DNA from 3 places in the Citrobacter braakii genome. Region 2 is predicted to be linked to each of the others. Evidence: predicted binding sites of a transcription regulator. Region 2 holds the regulator's gene; each other region holds the start of a gene.
What was found. Region 2 encodes CRP, which controls carbon source genes, mostly activating them, when cyclic AMP is high. Its sites were predicted from a motif close to ATGTGANNNNNNTCACAT; they were not measured.
Positions count from the first base shown of each region.

Region 1: epd (erythrose-4-phosphate dehydrogenase) is a predicted target of CRP. The motif match lies at 2,828-2,845, and genes of this name have one in related genera.
Region 3: rhaS (HTH-type transcriptional activator RhaS) is a predicted target of CRP. The motif match lies at 3,065-3,082, and genes of this name have one in related genera.

Region 1 is NZ_CP045771.1:1,808,850-1,814,527, forward strand. Features, by position in the region: gene GFC06_RS08480 (zinc-binding dehydrogenase) at 1-551, shown strand, start outside; gene glpX (class II fructose-bisphosphatase) at 548-1,519, shown strand; gene GFC06_RS08490 (MltR family transcriptional regulator) at 1,535-2,044, shown strand; gene GFC06_RS08495 (nucleoside/nucleotide kinase family protein) at 2,041-2,751, shown strand; gene epd (erythrose-4-phosphate dehydrogenase) at 3,039-4,067, shown strand; gene pgk (phosphoglycerate kinase) at 4,107-5,270, shown strand; gene fbaA (class II fructose-bisphosphate aldolase) at 5,359-5,678, shown strand, end outside.
Region 2 is NZ_CP045771.1:1,368,406-1,374,083, reverse strand. Features, by position in the region: gene GFC06_RS06295 (ABC transporter ATP-binding protein) at 1-1,248, shown strand, start outside; partial or broken gene GFC06_RS06290 (hydrolase) at 1,353-2,421, shown strand; gene GFC06_RS06285 (YheU family protein) at 2,418-2,636, shown strand; gene GFC06_RS06280 (phosphoribulokinase) at 2,690-3,559, shown strand; gene GFC06_RS06275 (OsmC family protein) at 3,653-4,060, opposite strand; gene crp (cAMP-activated global transcriptional regulator CRP) at 4,369-5,001, shown strand; gene GFC06_RS06265 (YccS/YhfK family putative transporter) at 5,053-5,678, shown strand, end outside.
Region 3 is NZ_CP045771.1:793,582-799,259, reverse strand. Features, by position in the region: gene rhaD (rhamnulose-1-phosphate aldolase) at 1-41, opposite strand, end outside; gene rhaA (L-rhamnose isomerase) at 185-1,444, opposite strand; gene rhaB (rhamnulokinase) at 1,441-2,910, opposite strand; gene rhaS (HTH-type transcriptional activator RhaS) at 3,211-4,059, shown strand; gene rhaR (HTH-type transcriptional activator RhaR) at 4,165-5,013, shown strand; gene rhaT (L-rhamnose/proton symporter RhaT) at 5,010-5,678, opposite strand, start outside.

The DNA of each region.
Region 1 (5,678 bases), 440 kb from region 2:
ATTCTCCGACAGCGATGCTGCGAGCGTTAACTCATGACGCAGGTTTTGATGATGTCTTTGTGTATGCGGCAGTGCCTGCAGTTGTTGAGATGGCTGATGATTTACTCGCGGAAGATGGTTGCCTGAATTTTTTTGCCGGTCCTACGGACAGTAACTTCAAAGTGCCGTTTAATTTTTATAACGTGCACTACAACAGCACTCACGTTGTCGGGACATCTGGTGGTTCAACGGATGATATGAAAGAGGCCATTGCGCTCAGTGCAACCGGCCAACTGCAACCGTCGTTTATGGTGACGCACATTGGCGGCCTTGATGCAGTTCCGGAAACTGTATTGAATTTACCGGCGATCCCCGGCGGTAAGAAGCTGATATATAACGGCGTTACCATGCCACTAACCGCCATTGCTGATTTTGCCGAGAAAGGGAAAACTGACCCATTATTCAAAGAACTGGCGCTGCTGGTGGAGGAGACGCACGGTATCTGGAATGAAAAGGCAGAAAAATACCTTTTGGCACACTTTGGCGTTGATATCGGGGAGGCGGCGATATGATGTCGCTGGCATGGCCGCTATTTCGTATCACGGAGCAGGCTGCACTGGCAGCCTGGCCGCAAACCGGGTGCGGCGATAAAAACAAGATTGATGGTCTGGCTGTGACGGCAATGCGGGAAGCATTGAACAGTATTGCCATTCGCGGACGCATCGTTATTGGCGAAGGGGAGATTGATCAAGCCCCGATGCTGTGGATTGGTGAGGAAGTGGGAACCGGCAGCGGACCTGAGGTAGATATCGCCGTTGATCCTATCGAAGGAACCCGAATGGTGGCTATGGGGCAAAGCAATGCGCTGGCCGTCATGGCGTTTGCCCCTCGCGGTAGTTTGTTACACGCTCCTGATATGTACATGAAAAAACTGGTTGTTAATCGGTTTGCGAAAGGGGCGATTAATCTGGCGCTGCCGTTGGCAGATAATCTGCGTAATGTAGCAGAGGCGTTGGGTAAACCGCTGAAGCGACTGCGGATGGTGACGCTGGATAAGCCGCGCCTTCAACCAGCGATTGCCGAGGCGACACGGCTTGGCGTCAAGGTCTTTGCTCTGCCCGACGGCGACGTGGCCGCCAGCGTGCTGGCCTGTAAGCAGGAGAATCCTTATGATCTGATGTATACCATTGGCGGCGCGCCTGAAGGGGTTATTTCAGCCTGTGCGGTTAAAGCGCTGGGGGGCGATATGCAGGCTGAACTGATTGATTTTTGCGAAGCGAAAGGAAATAACGCAGATAATCGTCTGATTGCGGCACAGGAACATCAGCGCTGCGCGGAAATGGGCGTTGAGATCAACCGGATCTACGCGCTGGACGAACTGGTAGGGGGAAATAAGATCCTCTTTAGCGCGACAGGGGTCACGGGTGGCGATCTTGTGAAAGGGATCCAACAGGTTACGAATGGTGTGCGCACGCAAACTTTACTGATCGGCGGCGCGGATCGAACGTGTAATATAATAGACTCTCTGCATTCATGGTGATTTATCGAGAAACGAATGACGACGCTGACAGAAGACGATGTGCTTGAGCAACTGGATGCTCAAAATAATTTACTCTCGTTTATGACGACGGCACATAACATTTTGCTCCAGGGCATTAAGCGCTTTCTACCGTCGCTGTTCGTTAATAACGATGAAGAGATCGTGGAATATGCAGTGAAGCCGTTACTCGCCCAGAGTGGACCGCTTGACGATATCGACGTTGCGTTACGTCTGATTTATGCGTTGGGAAAAATGGATAAATGGCTTTATGCCGACATCACCCATTTCTCTCAATTTTATCAGTACCTGAACGAGCAGGATAATATCCCCGGTTTTGTCGATGACATTACCTGGGATTTTGTCAGCAACGTGAACAGTATCACCCGCAACGCAACGCTCTACGGTGCGCTGGAGTCGATGAAATTTGCCGACTTTGCTGCGTGGTCCGAAGTGCGCTTTAGCGCAATGGTCAAGACGGCAATGACGCTGGCAGTGACGGCGATTTTAAAGGAATTAACGCCGTGAAAATCAAACTAACGGTGAATGGGCTACAGGTTGAAGCACATTACCGTGATGATGAGATAGAGAACGTCCACAAACCGTTATTACAACAGCTGGCAAAAATACATGCCACTCACCCGCAGCGACGAACGATCATTTTTCTCAGCGCACCGCCTGGTACGGGTAAATCGACGCTGACCACCTTCTGGGAATATCTCTCCCGTCAGGATCCTGGCCTGCCGGAGATCCAGACGCTGCCGATGGATGGCTTCCATCACTACAACACCTGGCTGGATGCTCATAACCTGCGAGCATACAAAGGTGCGCCGGAAACCTTTGATGTGGATAAGCTTGCACAGAATCTACGTCTGATAAGGGAAGGGGAGGGCACCTGGCCACAGTACGACCGGCAAAAACACGATCCGGTAGAAGCGGCCATAACAGTGACCGCGCCGATTGTGATTGTGGAAGGAAACTGGTTATTACGCGATGATGAAAGGTGGCGGGCGTTAGCTGAGTTTTGTGATTACTCGCTGTTTATTCGTGCTCCTGCCAACGCGCTCCGTACACGACTGGTAGGTCGTAAACTGGCGGGCGGACTATCACAAGCTGACGCTGAGGCGTTTTATGAGCGTACCGACGGACCGAATGTTCATCGGGTACTGGAAGCGAGTCTGCCTGGTGACCTGACGCTGGAGATGCTGGAATCTGGTGAATATCGGATTGCGTGAAGGCCAATTATTCCTGTTAAGCCGTAATGATTATTACGGCTTACTGGAATAATTTCCCCCGGTCTTAGCGGGAAAAGTGTGATGTACGTCAGATAACTGTTTTCTTTGGCTGGACAATCATTCCTTTTATTCCGCGTTTCGCTTATTCTAGCTGAAGCGTTTCAGTCGATTAAATGTTCGACAATTAACCAATTAGTCGCAGTTTGCGACAGGTAAGGTTTCCCTGAGCGATTTGCTGCATTACTCTGTCTGCCACATCGTTTCTGAGAAATCCTTGCAGGAGACCTATGACCGTACGCGTAGCGATTAATGGTTTCGGTCGCATCGGACGCAACGTGGTTCGTGCTTTGTATGAATCCGGGCGTCGGGCGGAAATCACCGTGGTGGCAATCAACGAACTGGCGGATGCTGCAGGCATGGCGCATTTGTTGAAATATGACACCAGCCATGGACGTTTTGCCTGGGATGTTCGTCAGGAACGTGACCAGCTCATCGTTGGCGATGACGCGATCCGCATTCTGCATGAGCGAACGCTCGATGCGCTTCCCTGGCGCGAACTGAGTGTCGATGTTGTGCTGGACTGTACGGGGGTTTTCGGCAACCGCGAACACGGCGAGGCGCATATTGCCGCTGGTGCAAAAAAAGTGCTCTTTTCACATCCTGGTAGTCACGACATCGACGCAACCGTTGTGTATGGCGTTAATCAGGATCAGCTGCGCGCTGAACACCGGATCGTTTCCAACGCCTCCTGCACCACGAATTGCATAATACCCGTCATTAAATTGCTGGATGATGCTTACGGCATTGAGTCTGGTACCGTCACCACGATCCACTCCGCGATGCACGATCAGCAGGTTATTGATGCCTATCATCCTGACCTGCGTCGCACGCGAGCGGCCAGCCAGTCTATTATTCCGGTTGATACCAAACTGGCGGCGGGCATCACGCGAATTTTCCCGCAGTTTAACGATCGTTTTGAAGCGATTGCGGTGCGTGTACCGACCATAAATGTGACGGCGATCGACTTAAGCGTGACGGTGAAAAAACCAGTAAAAGCCAGTGAAGTCAACCAGTTGCTGCAAAAAGCAGCACAAGGTGCATTTCATGGTATAGTTGACTATACGGAATTACCGTTGGTCTCTGTAGATTTTAACCACGACCCGCACAGCGCCATCGTTGATGGTACGCAAACGCGCGTGAGTGGCGCTCACCTGATCAAAACGCTGGTCTGGTGTGATAATGAATGGGGCTTTGCTAACCGTATGCTCGACACAACGTTAGCGATGGCTGCTATTGGTTTCAGGCTCGACGCTTGAGCGTCGACAAAACTTTATGAATCAACGAGAGGATTCACCATGTCTGTAATTAAGATGACCGATCTGGATCTGGCTGGTAAACGCGTTTTTATCCGTGCGGACCTGAACGTACCAGTTAAAGAAGGGAAAGTAACCAGCGATGCGCGTATCCGTGCTTCCCTGCCGACCATCGAACTGGCCCTGAAACAGGGTGCTAAAGTGATGGTAACTTCCCACCTGGGTCGTCCTACCGAAGGCGAGTACAACGAAGAATTCTCTCTGCTGCCGGTTGTTAACTACCTGAAAGACAAACTGTCTGCTCCGGTTCGCCTGGTAAAAGATTACCTGGACGGCGTTGAAGTCGCTGCCGGTGAACTGGTTGTTCTGGAAAACGTTCGCTTCAACAAAGGCGAGAAGAAAGACGACGAAGCGCTGTCCAAAAAATACGCTGCGCTGTGCGACGTATTCGTAATGGACGCTTTCGGTACAGCTCACCGTGCACAGGCTTCTACCCACGGTATCGGTAAATTCGCCGACGTAGCTTGCGCTGGTCCGCTGCTGGCTGCTGAGCTGGATGCGCTGGGTAAAGCGCTGAAAGAACCTGCTCGTCCGATGGTGGCTATCGTTGGTGGTTCTAAAGTTTCTACCAAACTGACCGTTCTGGACTCTCTGTCAAAAATCGCTGACCAGCTGATCGTTGGTGGTGGTATCGCGAACACCTTCGTTGCTGCTCAAGGCCACAACGTCGGCAAATCCCTGTACGAAGCTGACCTGGTTGATGAAGCTAAGCGTCTGCTGACGACTTGCGATATCCCGGTCCCGACTGACGTTCGCGTAGCGACTGAATTCTCTGAAACTGCACCGGCTACGCTTAAATCCGTTAGCGATGTAAAAGAAGACGAGCAGATCCTGGATATCGGCGACGCTTCTGCACAGCAGCTGGCTGACATCCTGAAGAATGCGAAAACCATTCTGTGGAACGGCCCGGTTGGCGTGTTCGAATTCCCGAACTTCCGCAAAGGTACTGAAATCGTTGCTAATGCTATCGCAGACAGCGAAGCATTCTCTATCGCAGGCGGCGGTGACACCCTGGCAGCAATCGACCTGTTCGGCATTGCTGACAAAATCTCCTACATCTCTACTGGCGGCGGCGCATTCCTCGAATTCGTGGAAGGCAAAGTACTGCCAGCAGTAGCCATGCTCGAAGAGCGTGCTAAAAAGTAAGACATTGATGGGCAGGGAAACCTGCCCAATTATTAGCGCGCTGTCGAGCGCGCCCCCTTTCCAAGGCCGAAGATACAGGACTCGCAACATGTCTAAAATTTTTGATTTCGTAAAACCAGGCGTAATCACTGGTGATGACGTACAGAAAGTTTTCCAGGTAGCTAAAGAAAACAACTTTGCTCTGCCAGCTGTTAACTGCGTTGGTACCGACTCCATCAACGCCGTTCTGGAAACCGCTGCAAAAGTTAAAGCGCCGGTCATCGTCCAGTTCTCCAACGGTGGTGCTTCTTTCATCGCGGGTAAAGGCGTGAAGTCTGACGTTCCTCAGGGCGCTGCAATCCTGGGTGCTATCTCTGGTGCGCATCACGTTCACCAGATGGCTGAACACTATGGTGTTCCGGTTATCCT
Region 2 (5,678 bases):
ATCGAACAGCAAACGATGTTCGAGTACACCGGTAACTACAGCGCGTTTGAAATCCAGCGTGCGACCCGCCTCGCACAGCAACAGGCAATGTACGAAAGCCAGCAGGAGCGCGTGGCGCATCTGCAAAGCTATATCGATCGTTTCCGCGCTAAAGCCACCAAAGCAAAGCAGGCGCAGAGCCGTATCAAAATGCTGGAACGCATGGAGCTGATTGCCCCTGCGCACGTGGACAACCCGTTCCACTTCAGCTTCCGCGAGCCGGAAAGCCTGCCGAACCCACTGTTAAAGATGGAAAAGGTCAGCGCCGGCTACGGCGATCGCGTCATTCTCGATTCGATCAAACTGAATCTGGTACCGGGGTCTCGCATCGGCCTGCTCGGACGCAACGGCGCGGGTAAATCTACGTTGATTAAGCTGCTGGCCGGCGAACTGGCCCCCATCAGCGGCGAGATTGGCCTGGCAAAAGGCATCAAGCTGGGTTACTTCGCACAGCACCAGCTGGAGTTTTTACGCGCCAATGAATCACCTATTCAGCACCTGGCGCGCATGGCGCCGCAGGAGCTGGAGCAGAAACTGCGAGACTACCTCGGCGGATTCGGCTTCCAGGGCGATAAAGTCAGCGAAGAGACTCGCCGCTTCTCCGGTGGTGAAAAAGCGCGTCTGGTGCTGGCATTGATCGTCTGGCAGCGCCCGAACCTGCTGCTGCTTGATGAACCGACCAACCACCTGGATTTGGATATGCGTCAGGCGCTGACCGAAGCGCTGATCGATTTCGAAGGCGCGCTGGTTGTGGTCTCGCACGACCGTCACCTGATTCGCTCCACTACCGATGACCTCTATCTGGTGCACGACAAGAAAGTCGAGCCGTTTGATGGCGATCTTGAGGATTATCAGCAGTGGCTGAGCGATGTGCAAAAACAGGAAAACCAGAGCGACGAACCGGCAAAAGAGAGCGTTAACAGCGCCCAGGCACGTAAAGACCAGAAGCGTCGCGAAGCTGAACTACGCACCCTGACGCAACCGCTACGTAAAGAGATTACCCGTCTGGAAAAAGAGATGGAGAAACTGCACGCACAGCTGGCACAGGCGGAAGAAAAACTCGGCGATAGCGAGCTGTACGACCAAAGCCGCAAAGCCGAACTCACGGCATGCTTGCAGCAGCAGGCCAGTGCGAAATCCGGACTGGAAGAGTGCGAAATGGCCTGGCTGGAGGCTCAGGAACAGCTTGAGCAGATGCTGGCCGAGTAATCATGAGTGCCGGATAAGGCGAAGCCGCCATCCGGCACTATAGCCGATGATTGCCTGCTGACTGACTCGCGACAAAATCACATATTGGCTAACCCGCACGCGCTGTGCGCGGTATAGTTATTCTTTCCGATTATTAATTGCTCTGGTGTTATGGTTGAAATCACGTCCACAGAAATAACTCCACCTACCGACGATTCGCGAGAATTCCGCCCGATGCGCGGTATCAGTAACCGCCATCTGCAGACGATGCTGCCGCGTTTAATTCGCCGCAAGGTGAAGTTCGACGCCCACTGGCAGCGTCTGGAATTGCCCGACGGTGATTTTGTCGATCTGGCATGGAGTGAAGATCCGCAACAGGCGAAACACAAACCGCGCCTGGTGGTTTTTCACGGTCTGGAAGGCAGTCTGAACAGCCCGTACGCACATGGCCTGATTGAAGCAGCGCAAAAGCGCGGCTGGCTGGGCGTGGTGATGCATTTTCGCGGCTGCAGCGGCGAACCCAATCGTCTGAACCGTATTTATCACTCCGGTGAAACAGAAGATGGCACCTGGTTTTTACACTGGCTGGCACGTGAGTTCGGTCGCGTGCCGACCGCGGCGGTAGGCTATTCGCTCGGTGGAAACATGCTGGCCTGCCTGCTGGCAAAAGAAGGTACTGAGATTCCAATTGATGCCGCGGTTATCGTTTCCGCGCCTTTCGTGCTGGAAGCCTGTAGTTACCATATGGACAAGGGATTCTCCCGGGTCTATCAGCGCTACCTGCTAAACCTGTTGAAAGCCAATGCCTCGCGCAAGCTAGAGGCATATCCAGGCTCGCTGCCGGTGAGTCTGGGCCAGTTGAAATCTCTGCGTCGCATTCGCGATTTTGACGATCTGATCACCGCAAAAATCCACGGTTTCGCCGATGCTATAGACTATTACCGTCAGTGTAGCGCTATGCCGTTGCTCAACCAGATCGCCAAACCCACGCTGATTATCCATGCCAAGGACGATCCGTTTATGGATCATCACGTGATCCCTAAACCGGAAAATCTGCCCTCACAGGTAGAGTATCAACTGACGGAACACGGCGGCCACGTCGGATTCATTGGCGGTACGGTGCGCCGTCCTGAGATGTGGCTGGAATCCAGAATCCCGGACTGGCTGACAACGTATCTGGAGGCATCATCATGATCATCCCCTGGCAAGACATCTCCCCGGACGCGCTGGACAATCTGATTGAAAGCTTTGTCTTGCGCGAAGGCACCGATTATGGTGAACATGAACGCTCGCTCGAACAAAAAGTCGCCGACGTCAAACGCCAACTCCAATCTGGTGAAGCCGTGCTGGTATGGTCCGAACTGCATGAAACGGTCAACATTATGCCGAGGAAGCAGATTCACGAGTAATCCGTAGCCGACGGCCGACTATAATAAAAATTCAACCTATTCATGGAGTTGTTATGTCTGCCAAACATCCGGTGATTGCGGTAACAGGGTCCAGCGGCGCGGGGACCACCACCACCAGCCTCGCGTTTCGTAAAATTTTCGCGCAGTTAAATCTGCGCGCCGCCGAGGTGGAAGGTGACAGTTTTCATCGTTATACCCGTCCGGAAATGGACATGGCGATTCGCAAAGCGCGCGATGCCGGGCGGCATATCAGCTATTTCGGCCCCGAAGCTAATGACTTCGGTTTGCTGGAGCAAACCTTCATCGAATACGGCCAGACGGGCAAAGGTCAGTCGCGAAAATATCTGCACACCTACGATGAGGCCGTACCGTGGAATCAGGTTCCGGGTACATTTACGCCCTGGCAGCCGCTGCCTGAACCGACGGATGTACTGTTCTATGAAGGACTGCACGGCGGCGTCGTAACCCCACAGCAAAACGTGGCCCGGCATGTCGATCTGCTGGTTGGCGTAGTGCCGATCGTGAACCTGGAATGGATTCAGAAGCTGACCCGCGATACCAGCGAGCGGGGACACTCGCGCGAAGCGGTGATGGACTCAGTGGTGCGCTCAATGGACGATTACATCAATTACATTACGCCGCAGTTTTCCCGTACGCATATTAACTTCCAGCGCGTACCGACCGTTGATACCTCCAACCCCTTTGCCGCCAAAAGTATTCCATCCCTGGATGAAAGCTTTGTCGTGATTCATTTTCGGAACCTGGAAGGGATCGACTTCCCGTGGCTACTGGCCATGCTGCAGGGATCATTCATTTCCCATATCAATACGTTGGTTGTTCCGGGCGGGAAAATGGGTCTGGCGATGGAATTGATTATGCTGCCGCTGGTCCAGCGACTGATGGAAGGCAAAAAGATAGAGTAAGGTGTTATTTTGCCGGATGGCGGCTGATGCCTTATCCGGCCTACGCGTTTATATCCTGTAGGCCTGATAAGTGAAACGCCATCAGGCATGACATCACGAAGCAGCAACCACTTCATAGGAGTGGGTAATGTTCACCGCCTTTTCCAGCATCAGCGCCACGGAGCAATATTTTTCCGCAGAGAGATCGACTGCGCGCGAAACGGACGCATCTTTCAGATCGTTACCCGTTACGATGAAATGCAGGTTGATGTGGGTAAACAGGCGCGGCGCTTCATCACGACGCTCTGAGGTCAGTTTCACTTCGCAGTTGGTCACATCCTGACGACCTTTTTGCAGGATCGAAACCACATCAATTGCGCTGCAACCGCCCGCAGCCATTAATACCATTTCCATCGGGCTCGGCGCTTTATCACCGGAGTTACCGTCCATCAAAATTTGGTGACCAGAGGCGGACTCACCGAGGAAGGTTAACCCCTCAACCCACTTTACACGCGCTTGCATATTTCGTAACTCCAATGTTTCAATTTTCCTGACAGATTACGCGTACATAACAATTCTCGCAACGGAAGGCGACCTGCGTCATGCTGAAGCGAGACACCAGGAGACACACGGCGAAAGCTATGCTAAAACAGTCAGGATGCTACAGTAATACATTGACGTACTGCATGTATGCAGAGGACATCACATTACAGGCTGCAGTTAATTTTTGACAGCCCCTTTCCCAGGTAGCGGGAAGCATATTTTTGCAAACCCAGAGGCAGCGTCGTTTTCTGGCTCTGGAGACAGCTTATAACAGAGGATAACCGCGCATGGTGCTTGGCAAACCGCAAACAGACCCGACTCTCGAATGGTTCTTGTCTCATTGCCATATTCATAAGTACCCATCGAAGAGCACGCTGATTCACCAGGGTGAAAAAGCGGAAACGTTGTATTACATCGTTAAAGGCTCAGTGGCAGTGCTGATCAAAGATGAAGAAGGGAAAGAAATGATCCTTTCTTATCTGAATCAGGGCGATTTTATTGGTGAATTAGGCCTCTTCGAAGAAGGTCAGGAACGTAGCGCTTGGGTACGTGCCAAAACCGCATGTGAAGTCGCTGAAATTTCCTACAAAAAATTTCGCCAATTAATCCAGGTCAACCCGGATATTCTGATGCGCCTGTCTTCACAGATGGCTCGTCGCCTGCAGGTCACGTCTGAAAAAGTCGGCAACCTTGCCTTCCTCGACGTAACGGGTCGTATCGCGCAGACTCTGCTGAATCTGGCGAAACAGCCTGATGCGATGACCCACCCGGACGGCATGCAGATTAAAATCACCCGTCAGGAAATCGGCCAGATCGTTGGCTGCTCCCGTGAGACCGTTGGTCGTATTCTGAAGATGCTGGAAGATCAAAACCTGATCTCCGCACACGGTAAGACCATCGTCGTCTACGGCACCCGTTAACCCCATCGAAGTGGCGCGTTACTCAGTGATGCGCCACTTTTGTTTACACCGATGTGGCGAAGACTGATATACCACCCAGAGATCAACTACGCACTACGGCAGACGCTGGTGCTATGTTTACCTGTGGCTGTTGGTCTGATCATCGGTCAGCTTCATCTGGGACTCCTCTTCTCCCTGGTCCCTGCCTGCTGCAACATTGCTGGTCTTGATACCCCGCATAAGCGCTTTTTCAAACGTTTAGCTATTGGCGCGTCTTTGTTTGCCGGTTGCAGTCTGATCATGCAGTTGCTGCTGGCACAGGCCATACCGCTGCCGCTTATCCTCACCGGACTGACGCTGATTCTTGGCGTAACCGCCGAGCTAAGCCCTCTGCATGCCCGACTGTTACCGGCCTCACTTATCGCCGCGATTTTCACGCTAAGCCTGGTCGGGAACATGCCCGTCTGGGAACCGTTGCTGATCTATGCGCTGGGCACGTTATGGTACGGCCTGTTCAACTGGTTCTGGTTCTGGATGTGGCGCGAGCAGCCGCTCCGTGAATCGCTCAGCTTGTTGTACCGTGAATTAGCCGATTACTGTGAGGCCAAGTACAGCCTGCTGACCCAGCATGCCGATCCGGAAAAAGCGCTACCTCCCCTGCTGGTTCGCCAGCAGAAAGCGGTGGATCTGATTACCCA
Region 3 (5,678 bases), 570 kb from region 2:
ATCATCCCCTGGACGAACCAGGAATTAGTCATGTTTTGCATATTCGGTGATCCTGTTGATTGCCCGATCGTTATCGGGTCTTACGTAGGCCGGATAAGTGAAGATCCATCCGGCAATCGTCTTTCATTCATTGCCGGATAGCGACGTGGGGCGTCTTATCCGGCCTGTAAGCCTGGTGTCACGGTTAGCTACGTTTGCTCAAAATCTCTTTCTCATAGGCGCGCACGCTGTCCAGCCACTGGCTTCCCGCTGGCGTGTCGTGACGCTGGCAATACATCTCCCAGACGGCCTGCCACGGCAGCGATTTTTGCTCTTCCAGCAGGGCCAGACGAGCGGTGTAGTCGCCGCTGGCTTCCAGCTGACGCAGTTGTTCGGTCGGTTCTAACAGCGCGCGCAGCAGGGCTTTTTTCATATTGCGAGTGCCGATAACCCACGCGGCGATGCGGTTAATAGAGGCGTCGAAGAAGTCGAGGCCGATGTGTACGCGGTCGAACAGGTTGTGGCGGACGATCTCGCTGGCAATCGCCTGCGTTTCGTCATCCAGCAGCACCACGTGATCGCTGTCCCAGCGCACCGGACGGCTGACGTGCAGCAGCAGACGCGGTACGTACAGCATGGCGGCGGAGATTTTGTCGGAAATCACTTCAGTCGGATGGAAGTGACCCGCATCCAGGCACAGCGCGGTTTGACGGCTGGTGGCGTAACCCATATAGAACTCGTTGGAGCCCACGGTGTAGCTTTCGGCGCCGATGCCAAACAGCTTGCTCTCGACGGCGTCGATATGGTGCGCCGGGTCGAGTTTTTCGCTGATCACTTCATCCAGTGCTTCAAGCAGACGTTGGCGTGGTGCTAACCGGTCAACGGTAATGTCTTTCATGCCATCCGGGATCCAGATATTCATCACCGATGGCGTACCCAACTGCTCGCCAAAATACGCTGAGACGCGACGGCTGGCTTTGCAGTGGTCAATCCAAAACTGGCGAATGGTGTCATCGGCGTGGGCCAGCGTGAAGCCGTCGGCGCTCAGCGGGTGAGAGAAGCAGGAGGGGTTGAAATCCAGCCCTAACTGGTTTGCTTTCGCCCACTCAACCCAGTTTTTAAAATGTTCAGGTTTGATTTGGTCGCGGGCAACCGGCGTATCGGACTCCAGATAGATCGCGTGCAAATTCAGACGTTTTGGACCCGGGATCAGGCTCAGTGCCTGCTCCAGATCGGCGCGCAGTTCGGTGGCGTTACGCGCTTTGCCCGGATAGTTGCCGGTAGCCTGAATACCGCCTGTGAGCGAGCCTTCCGGATTCTCGAAACCGGCGACATCATCGCCCTGCCAGCAGTGCATGGAGACCGGCAGACGATCGAGCTGGCGTAAGGCCGCCTCGACATCAATGCCTACCGCGGCGAAACGCAGTTTTGCCAGTTCCCAGGCTTGTTCAAGTTGAGTGGTCATGCGCAAAGCTCCTTTGTCTGTCGTAGTGATGGAAACTGCGCCTGGTAGCGGGCAATTTCACTTTCAGGATTTGGAATGAAGGTGGTCAGGTCGTAGTTGGCACGCACCACCTGACGGAAATCATCGACGTTGTTGAGCTCGTCCAGCGTCATCAACTGGATGCCAATATTGCCGAGCGTGGAGGCCTCAATCGGCCCGGACATCACGCGAATACCGCAGGCATCCGCGCACAGCTGGTTCAGTAGGGCGTTCTGGCAGCCGCCGCCAACGATGTGCAGTTGGCTAAATGCTGCACCACGCAGTTGTGCCAGTTCTTGCAGAATGTCAGCGTATAGCAATGCCAGGCTGTCGAAGATACAGCGCGCCAGTTCGGCGTTTTGCTGGGGAACGGGTTGACCCGATTCACGACAGGCCGCCTGAATTTCCGCGCTCATATCGTCGGGGTTGATAAAGCGATCGTCGTTCGGGTTAATCAGGAATTGGCAGGCCGGCAGCGCTTGCGTTTGGGCAATAAGCGTTTGCAGGTCGGTAATCTGGCGCTCTTTTAAAACGCGCTGGAGCAGCCACAGTCCCATGATGTTTTTCAGTACGCGGTAGCGCCCTTCCGCGCCCCCTTCGTTGGTGATGTTCGCCGCCAGCGCCGCATCGTTGGTATACGGCGTTCTGCTCTCAAAGCCCATCAGCGACCAGGTACCGGAAGAGAGATACGCACTATTTTTATCGGCCAGCGGTGAAGCGATGACCGCGCTGGCGGTGTCGTGACTGGCGACGGCCACAACCGGAATTTGGTTTTTCTGCGGGCAAATCCAGTGACCAATGACGTTCCCCGGATGCGTCGGGCGACCAAACCAGGCTTTGTCTGCCCCGGTCCACGCCAGCAGCGTGTCATCCCAGTCGTCGGTGTTGATATTGACTAACTGGGTGGTGGTGGCGTTGGTGTATTCCCAGTTCAATTTGCCGGTCAGGCGAAAGCTGAAGTAGTCGGGGATCAGCAGGGCATGTGCCACCTGCGCAAGCAGTTCTGGCTGCTGTTCAACCAGCGCACGTAGCTGATACAAGGTGTTAAACGGCAGAAACTGAATGCCGCTACGGCGGTAGATTTCACCTTTACCTGGCTGCGCCATCGCCTGTGACATAATGCCGGTCGTGCGGCTGTCACGGTAAGAGACCGGCAGACCAACACGTTGGCCGGCGTTATCGATCAATACGTAATCCACGCCCCAGGTATCAATGCCAATGCTGTCTATCCGAATGCCTTCATCACAGACTTTTTTCAGGCCAAGGCGAATGTCGTTTTCCAGGCTGTCGATGTCCCAGGTGTCAAAACCGTCCGTTTTTTGCAGACAGTTAACGAAGCGGTGGATTTCACGCAGCGTCAGTGTGCGGTGTTTACTGTCGTAACGAGCGAGCATTACGCGCCCACTGGATGCGCCGAGATCGACAGCGACACAATGGCGAAAAGTCATGGCGAGGTCCTTCTGAGTTTTATTGCACTCAGTCTAAGAACCCCGAATAAAGCGTACCTTCTTGACAGTGACAGCCCCAATTAGCGGCTGGCAACATGGCAAAGGTGAACGTGATGTTGTTCACAGTTTCCACTAATAGCGCGGATTTTGGCGGATGTGACGCCTTCCGCATTTCCCGATCTTTCCCGCCATTTCTTAAAGAATTAACCGTGTTTACGCACTTTGGCGTCAAAAAATTAAGGTGAGGGTAGGAACCCTTAATTACTATTCAGCCATATTCGTTAATCAGGGGGAGCCGTCATGACCGTACTGCATTGCGTGGATTTTTTTCCGACAGGTAAAGCGCCAGTGGCTATTGAACCGCGGCTTCCTCAGCCCGCGTTTCCTGAACATCATCATGATTTTCATGAAATTGTGGTGGTCGAACATGGAACGGGGATCCATGTGTTCAACGGACAGCCTTACACCATCAGCGGTGGTACGGTGTGTTTCGTCCGCGATCATGACAGGCATTTATATGAACATACTGACAATCTGTGTCTGACCAATGTGTTGTATCGCTCTCCGGATGCGTTTCAATTTCTGGCCGGGCTGAATCAGCTTTTGCCTCAGGAACAAAATGGGCAGTATCCCTCCCACTGGCGCGTAAACCAGGGCGTACTGCAGCAGGTTCGTCACCTGGTGGGGCAGATGGAGACGCTCGGCGAGGAGATGGATACGCCCACGGCGGCAAATCGCGAGATCCTGTTTATGCAGTTGCTGGTACTGCTGCGTAAAAGCAGCCTGATGGAAGCGGCGACCGATAACGATGCGCGGCTTAACCTTTTGATGGCATGGCTGGAGGATAACTTTGCCGAAGAGGTGTGTTGGGAGGCGCTGGCCGAGAAGTTTTCGCTCTCTTTACGCACTCTGCATCGCCAGCTTAAACAGCAAACAGGATTGACGCCGCAGCGCTACCTTAACCGTCTGCGACTGATTAAAGCCAGGCATCTGCTCCGCCACAGTGATGACAGCGTGACTGATATCGCTTATCTCTGCGGTTTCGGTGACAGTAACCACTTTTCGACGCTTTTTCGCCGTGAGTTCGAGTGGTCGCCACGCGATATTCGTCAGGGGCGTGACCTTATAGCGGGAAGCAGCCTTCAGTAACGCGAAAGCTATCAACGTTTTTTACCGTCCGTTTGCTGATAATCATACCCTTTCATGCCGGATAAGCGCAGCGCATCCGGCAAGCGTACAGGTTGAGGTGATGTGATGGCGAATCATCTGGTTCTTTTGAAATCAGACTTTTTTGCGCATGAGCAGCAGGCTGTCGCCGTGGCCGATCGTTATCCGCAGGATGTCTTTGCTGAGCATACCCACGAGTTTTGCGAGCTGGTTCTGGTCTGGCGCGGCAATGGTCTGCATGTCCTTTACGATCGTCCGTACCGGATAACCCGCGGCGATCTGTTTTACATTCGCGCCGAAGATAAACACTCCTACACCTCCGTTAACGACCTTGTGTTGCAAAATATCATCTACTGCCCGGAGCGGTTAACGCTGAATGTTGACTGGCAAGGGGCGATCCCCGGATTTGACGGTACGCCAAGGCAGCCGCACTGGCGACTTGGCAGCGTTGGCATGACCCAGGCCAGACAGGTTATAAGCCAGCTTGAGCATGAAAGTAATCAGCGCGATGCGCAGGCCTTTACCATGGCTGAGCTGCTGTTTGGTCAACTGGTAACTCACCTTAAACGTCATCGTTATGCCACGGATACGCTCCCGGCGACGTCAAGTGAAACGCTGCTGGATAAACTGATCACCGCGTTAGCCGGTAGCCATGAGCATGCGTTCGAACTGGATACGTTTTGCGAGCGTGAACGGTGCAGCGAACGCGTTTTGCGCCAGCAGTTCCGTAGCCAGACCGGGATGACTATCAACCAGTATCAGCGCCAGGTGCGGGTGTGCCATGCACAGTATCTGCTCAAGCATAGTCGGTTGATGATTAGTGAGATTTCCATGCGCTGCGGCTTTGAGGATAGTAACTACTTTTCGGTGGTATTCACGCGCGAAACCGGGATGACGCCGAGCCAGTGGCGTCATCTCAGTACCCAACATGATTAGCTGGCCATTCCCAGACCAACAATGTTTGCTGCGACAATGATCACTACGCAGCCAAGACTTAGCACGCTGACCGGACGTCTCCCTGCATTGCTCCACTCTTTCATGATCAGGCCCACGATACCGCCGCACAGGACGTAGAAGCTCATGTGCAGCATCCAGCTCATGTAGTCATACTGTGCTGGAATTTTGGCATGGCCCCAGGCGTAAAAGAAGAACTGGAGATACCACATCAGGCCAGCAAGCGCAGAAAACAGGATATTGCTGATAATCAGCGGTTTTGCTAAAGAGAAATCGGCCTTTACTGACAGGTTTTTCATTTTTGCCAGACGAATGAAGCAGTATCCCAGATTGATCACCGCACCACCGCCCATGATGACTACGTAGCTTGGCAGGGCGACATACAGCGGATCGATACCGAGTGTTGCAGCGGCTTCGTGCATTGGTTTAGCCGCATCCATGGCAAAGGACATCCCCGCGGAGAAAAAGCCGCACATCACCGCCAGTATCAGACCTTTTTTCAGATTGAACTCTTCGGCCTTGATGCCCATCTTGCGCTCTTTTAACTGTCCGGCGCGGGTGACAATCGCCACTCCGATCAGGGCGACCAGCACGCCGAGCAGGGTCATACGTCCGCCTGGTGTGCCAATGAGCACGTCAAATTTACC